Regions from separate parts of the Blautia sp. HCP3S3_C12 genome, predicted to be linked through region 1. Evidence: riboswitches for the same ligand, from Rfam matches in the RefSeq annotation. Region 1 holds a riboswitch; each other region holds the start of a gene.

What was found. Region 1 has a riboswitch for cobalamin ahead of ACTNDS_RS06765 (cysteine-rich small domain-containing protein). Riboswitches for the same ligand answer to the same signal wherever they lie in the genome.
Region 2: it holds a riboswitch for cobalamin, as region 1 does, so the genes downstream of both, ACTNDS_RS13650 (ABC transporter substrate-binding protein) here and ACTNDS_RS06765 (cysteine-rich small domain-containing protein) in region 1, are expected to answer to the same signal.
Region 3: it holds a riboswitch for cobalamin, as region 1 does, so the genes downstream of both, ACTNDS_RS15220 (sirohydrochlorin cobaltochelatase) here and ACTNDS_RS06765 (cysteine-rich small domain-containing protein) in region 1, are expected to answer to the same signal.

What each region holds. Positions count from the first base shown of each region.
Region 1 covers NZ_JBQHWC010000005.1:94,574-96,777, reverse strand. The annotation lists gene ACTNDS_RS06770 (NlpC/P60 family protein) at 1-124, shown strand, start outside; cobalamin riboswitch at 304-496, shown strand; gene ACTNDS_RS06765 (cysteine-rich small domain-containing protein) at 773-1,066, shown strand; gene ACTNDS_RS06760 (phosphatase) at 1,187-1,909, opposite strand.
Region 2 covers NZ_JBQHWC010000020.1:14,110-16,313, reverse strand. The annotation lists gene ACTNDS_RS13655 (FecCD family ABC transporter permease) at 1-216, opposite strand, end outside; gene ACTNDS_RS13650 (ABC transporter substrate-binding protein) at 231-1,355, opposite strand; cobalamin riboswitch at 1,471-1,746, opposite strand; gene ACTNDS_RS13645 (ABC-2 transporter permease) at 1,825-2,204, opposite strand, start outside.
Region 3 covers NZ_JBQHWC010000025.1:33,240-35,443, forward strand. The annotation lists gene hisB (imidazoleglycerol-phosphate dehydratase HisB) at 1-404, shown strand, start outside; partial or broken gene hisI (phosphoribosyl-AMP cyclohydrolase) at 461-781, shown strand; cobalamin riboswitch at 883-1,058, shown strand; gene ACTNDS_RS15220 (sirohydrochlorin cobaltochelatase) at 1,260-2,204, shown strand, end outside.

The DNA.
Region 1 (2,204 bases):
CGGCCATGTGGCAATTTATATGGGAAATGGACGTATTGTACATGCATCCAACTCTGTAGACGGCATTAAGATCAGCGACAACGCTGCATACAGAACAATTGTATCAGTAAGAAGACTTGTATAATCTGCAAAAGATTATATCCGATAAAAAATAATGAGGAAAGACCGGGTGACGTCCATATGTGTTGTTGCCTGGTTTTTTATTTGAAAAAATTTTTAAAAAGTATATAAAAAAGTTTCTGAAAAACTTTGACAAATAGTTGACATTCTCTAACAGTGATGCTATTATAAGGACAGTATAATTCCATATAGAACATATTAAGTGCTGATACTGTTATTTATACAGTACAGAGAGAGGGAATCAGGTGAGAAACCTGAGCGATCCGGTCACTGTAACAGAGGAGCAAATCTCGCAGATCCATTGTGCCATAGCATGAGAAGGAGAGAGGAGCGATGAGCCTGGAGCCAGGAAACCTGCTTAGTATGGCGAGGTTAAACTTCCGTGTAAAGTGTAACAACCAACTCCGTTGAATCCGCAGCTTCGGAGCGTTGTCTGCTTTTTCGAAGGCAGACATTTTTTATGGAATGCGCCTGTTCTTTATGAATTATACATGATTAAATGGCAGGCGATACTACTTCGGAAATATTCGTTCCCTCCGCGCACTCATGAACGGATTAATCTTCTACCCCGGAGTAGCATCGCTCCCTCTTTATTATGGAGAAAATCATAGATTGATCTGTTGTCTGCCTATTTGGAAGAAGGGAATAAGATATGGAAAAACCATATTGGGAAGATAAAGAGTATTCTTTTTTCAGTCATAAAAAATGTGAGTTTTTTCCCTGCCATAAGGGAGCAGATCCTGAGGATTTTAACTGTTTGTTTTGTTATTGCCCTTTATATGCACTGGGGGATCAATGCGGTGGGAATTTTCGATATACAGACAGTGGGCTGAAGGACTGTACCAACTGTCAGCTTCCTCATAAGAGAAAGAACTATGGATATGTGACCGGGAAATATCAGGAACTGGCTGAGCTGATGAAGAAAATGCGTGCAGATCAGCAGTAAGGCTGGCTGACCGGTGAAAATAAAAAAGATCGTCAATGGATATTTATATGAGAAATATCTGTTGATGATCTTTTTTTGTATACCTGCATAAGAAATGGTATGAACACATATTGGAAACAACTAACGGGTTTGAAGAAATACCTTCAGTCTGGGAATCTGATTGTTCAGAATCAATGATTCGGGAAAGCCGGTTTGGTGAACGAACTCTGCTGCATAGGTAAAATCTCCTACATGCTCTTTTCCATGGCTGTCGCTGGATAAAACAATGGGAAGCTGATATTTAAGGCAGCAACGAAGGATTTCTGCGTTATTTGCCCTGGTGTCACCGCGGTATCCGCCGGGAGTCAGTGAGACTTCGTTGATTTCAAAAATTACATTTTCTCTGCTGGCTGTATAAGCCAGTGCATCGTAATCCACCGGAAAAGCCGGGTTATCACAATGGCCCAGAACCTTTACGGCAGGATACTTCATTGCATTCTGGTATGCAAGAGTATTCTCTTTGACAGTTCCGGATCTGTAGTTCTGGCCATGCATACTTATGATAGCGTAGTCCAGATTAGACAACAGCTCATCACTTAGATCTACATGTCCCTGAATGTCCAGAATATTGAGTTCTACGCCATAAAGTACTTCTACACCAAAACGCTTTCTGGGGCAGAATGGCAACCCGCGGAAATAAGAAGATGTGCCGGAAGCAAGAGTACCGGGACCGTGATCAGTGATGCCCAGAAGCTTCATACCTTTGCGTCCGGCTTCTTTTGCCATATCGGAAATTGTGCAGGAAGTACCGTGTCCGCTTGCAATGGAATGTGTATGGATATCTGCAAGATACGTAAGGATCATCCCCTTTTAAATAAAATTAATGACTGTTTTGCAGAGATATTCTGAAAAAATATATATAACAATTATGACAGAAAGAAGAAAGGTTGTCAATTGGGGTTCGGAATAAAAACAACTAAATTTTACAAACAATTCAAACAAAAAACAACATAGAAACAGTTTGGAATATGTTGTTTTTTGTTGACCTTATGAGGCGAATGAGGTATAATGATTTTACATGAGTACATGAAAAAAAGTGAAAGAAATTTGTCTGAGCGCCGGGAATGGCAATGCGAAGATAAAAACTCCTCTTTCATGA
Region 2 (2,204 bases), on a different contig from region 1:
AACTGCGCCTTCTGCATAGGCGGACAAGCTTTTGATATGAAACAATTTATATGCAATGACACTGTAAACATCTTTCAGTGACAGATCTGCATTTCCAAAAGTGATTGCTGCAAGAATGGAAAAAATCAAAAATGCCGCAAGCCCGATAAGAACTGCCACATACATGGATGTCCTGAGCACACTGCCTTTTTTTATCTGTGAAACCTGTTCTTTCACTGTTATTTCCTCAATCAGTCAAGATTCACATCCGGATATAATCCTTTTGCGAAAGTTTCAATACCATCCTGTGTACGTGTTGCACTTGCGTACATTTCACTGAGCATGATCGGATAAACACGACCGTTCTTTACAGCGTCAAGGCTCTGAAGTGCTTCATCATCCTTGATAACGGCAAGCTGGCTTTCTTTTACAGTTTCCGGATCATCACCTGCATATGGCATGTATACAACAAAAATCACATCAGGGTTTGCTGCAATGATATCTTCTTTTCCTGCTGTAGAAGCATCCGGATTTGCCAGAGTCGCACCCAGTTGTGTTACCATATCTCCACCAAGGCTCTTTGCACCATAGTTTGTGATATCTTCTCCAAGAGGTTCCAGAACCATTACGCTTGGTTTCTCTTCTACATCTGCTGTTGCTGTAAGAGTTTTATCGATCACTGCCTTTGCATCATCTACGATTGCCTGTGCTTTGTCCTGTACATCAAAAATATTTCCAAGATTTAAGATGTCTGTAAATTCATTTTCCAGAGTTCTGTCTCCGTCAGGACGTGTGTTTGTGTTGTAATAAGTGTTGCAGCCTTTGTCGATCCAGTCTGTTACATTTCCGAGATTTTTATCAGAAAACAGGGAGCTCCAGGATAAGATCATGTCTGGCTCCAACATCGTTACAGTCTCAAGGGATGGGGTAAATTCATCAAGATAATTTGTTTTTGAAAATGCATCTTTAAGTTCATCCGGAACTTCATTGTCAAGACCTGCAGTAGCTACCAGACGGTCTTCCAGGCCAAGTGCAAGCATGGTTTCAATGCTTCCCTGATATACAGCAAGAACTTTCTCCGGTGCCTTTTCATAGGTTGTTTCGATTTCATTTCCATCATAATCATAGGTTGTGATGGTCAGAGGATATTCTGTCTTTGTACCTTCTGCGTCTGCTGTCTTATCTGCATCTGCTGAATCCTGTGCGTCTGCATCTTCCTGTGTATCAGAGTCTGCATCTGCTGCCGGCTGATTGTCCTCTTTGATTGTCTCAGAGTCTGCTCTCTCTGCTGCAAAAGCTGCCGGAGCTGCGGAAACTGCCATAGCTGCTGCCATCATAATTGCCATGATTCTTGTGGATAAATACCTGTTTTTCATTTGACTTCCTCTCTTTTCGTATATGTTATTTACCTGTTCGTGTAACCGAAAAGATGGGACTTCAGAAAAAGTAAAATAGAAGTGATAAGAATAACGGATACTTTTTACGGAAGCTCCTTCTTTACGCTGTCAGGCAGGTTTCCTGACTCACAGATCACAGAAAGTTCCCATAAAATAAAAACTGATACAACATCCATGCTTCAGCAGTTCATGAATATTGTATCAGAAATATTTCCAGATACTCTCTGGCAGCCGGATTCCGCCTTCTCACATATTTATGCAATGACATATTACAATCCCGCTTTTTTCTGTATACAGTGGCCGCAACCGTTCAGGCATTTCACCTGATTCCCTCTCACATTATCATACACAAAATCTGCGTATGATAATGTTCACTTAACAGCTATTCAATTACGCTGATATAATTTTAGCACACTGCTTTTATAATTACAACCATATTCGAGACACATCAGAATTCTTTCTTCTCCATAAGCCGGACACCAATCCAAAAAGATCCCATATATACAATTACTGTAAATAATACAACTCCGGCCAATACCATTCCCCAGTTCAGTCCATTCAGCCATGCACCGACTGCGTCTGCTGAAAGTCCCATTGTTTTTATCAGAATATAAACTACGGCAATTATAATAGCCCACATGACCATTGCAATATAACGTCCTTTTTCTGCTCCAAAATGTATTACAAGCGGGAGCGATACTGACAACATAAGAAGCGCCAGTGGAATGTATATCAGAGTGTCAATAATTTTCTCACTCAGGCACCCCTGAAGCTCTGCCACACCTTTACAGATCACTCCCGTTATTGCTTCAATTCCCCACGCTGCAG
Region 3 (2,204 bases), on a different contig from region 1:
ATGACCACCACACCATTGAGGACACCGGAATTGTACTGGGAACAGCATTAAAAGAGGCAATCGGTGACAAAAAGGGCATAAAACGCTACGGAAGCTGCATCCTTCCTATGGATGAATCCCTGGTGCTCTGCGCCATTGACCTGTCCGGCAGACCCTATTTTGCCTGGGATGCAGAGTTTACCGCTGACCGGATCGGAGATATGTCTACAGAAATGGTGAAGGAGTTTTTCTACGCTGTTTCCTATTCCTGCGGCATGAACCTGCACATCAAAGTCTTAAGCGGCGGCAACAATCATCATGTGGCAGAAGCCATGTTCAAAAGCTTCGCCAAGGCACTGGACGCAGCTACCTCCTATGACCCACGGATCACAGATGTACTTTCCACAAAGGGAAGTCTGGCATAAAGGAGGCACATATGAATAAGAAAATCCATCCTGCACAATCTGAGGAGAAGGCCTTTACCTGGGCAGATTTCAAGCTGAACAGCGACGGAATGGTACCTGTAATCGCACAGGACTATGAGACTGGTGAAGTACTAATGCTGGCTTATATGAATGAAGAGGCCTACAATACCACTGTGGAGACAGGAAAAATGACCTACTGGAGCAGAAGCCGCAATGAACTGTGGACCAAGGGTCTGACCTCCGGACATCTCCAATATGTGAAATCCCTTACCCTGGACTGCGACAACGACACCATCCTGGCAAAAGTAGACCAGGTAGGAGCTGCCTGCCACACCGGAAACCGAACCTGCTTTTTCAAGCCATTGTATCAGGATTGAAAATGTCTGAAAAATGCGAAATGTTTTTTGGTAATTTTCGTCTTATTCTTGACAATCTGTAAAATTTGTGGTAAAAAAAGAGTATCCGAATTGAATATGTGCAAGAGTTATAACGTTAAGGTTACATCCTAATGGATGTGCAAAAGGGAATCCGGTGAGAATCCGGAACGATACCGTCACTGTGTAAGGGAGCTGTTTTTCAGAACCACTGGTTTACCGGGAAGGGATAAGCAGCGATGAACGAAGTCAGGAGATCTGCCTTGACGTGGAATTTGGGGTCTGCGGTTTACAGTACCTTTGTTCTCATGACTTACATAGTTCTTATCGTATCCTGCCGGATGTTTATGTTATGTCCGGTATTTACGAAATCCGATACAAACCGTGTATAATGAGAAAAGTAACAGCTGCAGAGATGCGGCTGTTTTTCTTTGCATACATCTGTCCGGAAATATTTAATTATTAAAAGAGGATAAACACCATGAAAAGAAAATCTATGTTAGCCTTATTGTTAGCAGTATCAATGACTTGCTCTATGACAGCAGCTACCGGCACAGTTGCATTTGCTGAGGACGCAGCTACAGAAGAATCCGCCGATGACGCAGCTGCTACAGATGACGCAGAAGCTACAGATGATACAGCAGCTGATGCTGCAGAAGCTACAGATGATGCTTCCGCAGATGCTGATGCTTCTTCCGATGACCAGAAGGCAGCTGATGAGGTTGGCGCACTGATCGATAAAATCTATGTTCAGGAAAGAACAGACACAACAGATGATGACTGTAAGGCAGCCAAAGAAGCATGGGATAAGCTGACAGATGCACAGAAGGAACTGGTAACTGGCGAGAATGCAGATCCTGACTACTTCGGCCGTGACACAGGAGATGCTTCCAAGGATGATCCACGCAACCAGGATGAAATCGGTGAAAACGAGCTTTTAGTAGTAAGCTTTGGTACCTCCTTTAACGACAGCCGTGCAGAAGATGTCAAAGGTATTGAGGATGCACTGGCAGCAGCATATCCGGACTGGTCTGTAAGAAGAGCTTTTACAGCACAGATCATCATCAACCATGTACAGGCAAGAGATAACGAAGTAATCGACAACATGCAGCAGGCACTGGACCGTGCAGTAGCTAACGGTGTTAAGAACCTGGTTGTGCAGCCTACTCATCTGATGCATGGTGCTGAGTACGATGAAATGACAGAAGCAATTGATGGATACAAAGATAAATTTGAATCTGTAGCAATCGCAGAGCCAATGCTTGGTGAAGTTGGCGATGACGCTACCGTGATCAACGATGACAAGAAAGCAGTTGCCCAGGCAATTACAGATGAAGCCTGCAAGGTAGCCGGATTCGATGATATGAAGGCAGCCGCAGATGCTGGTACAGCATTTGTATTCATGGGACATGGTACTTCCCATACA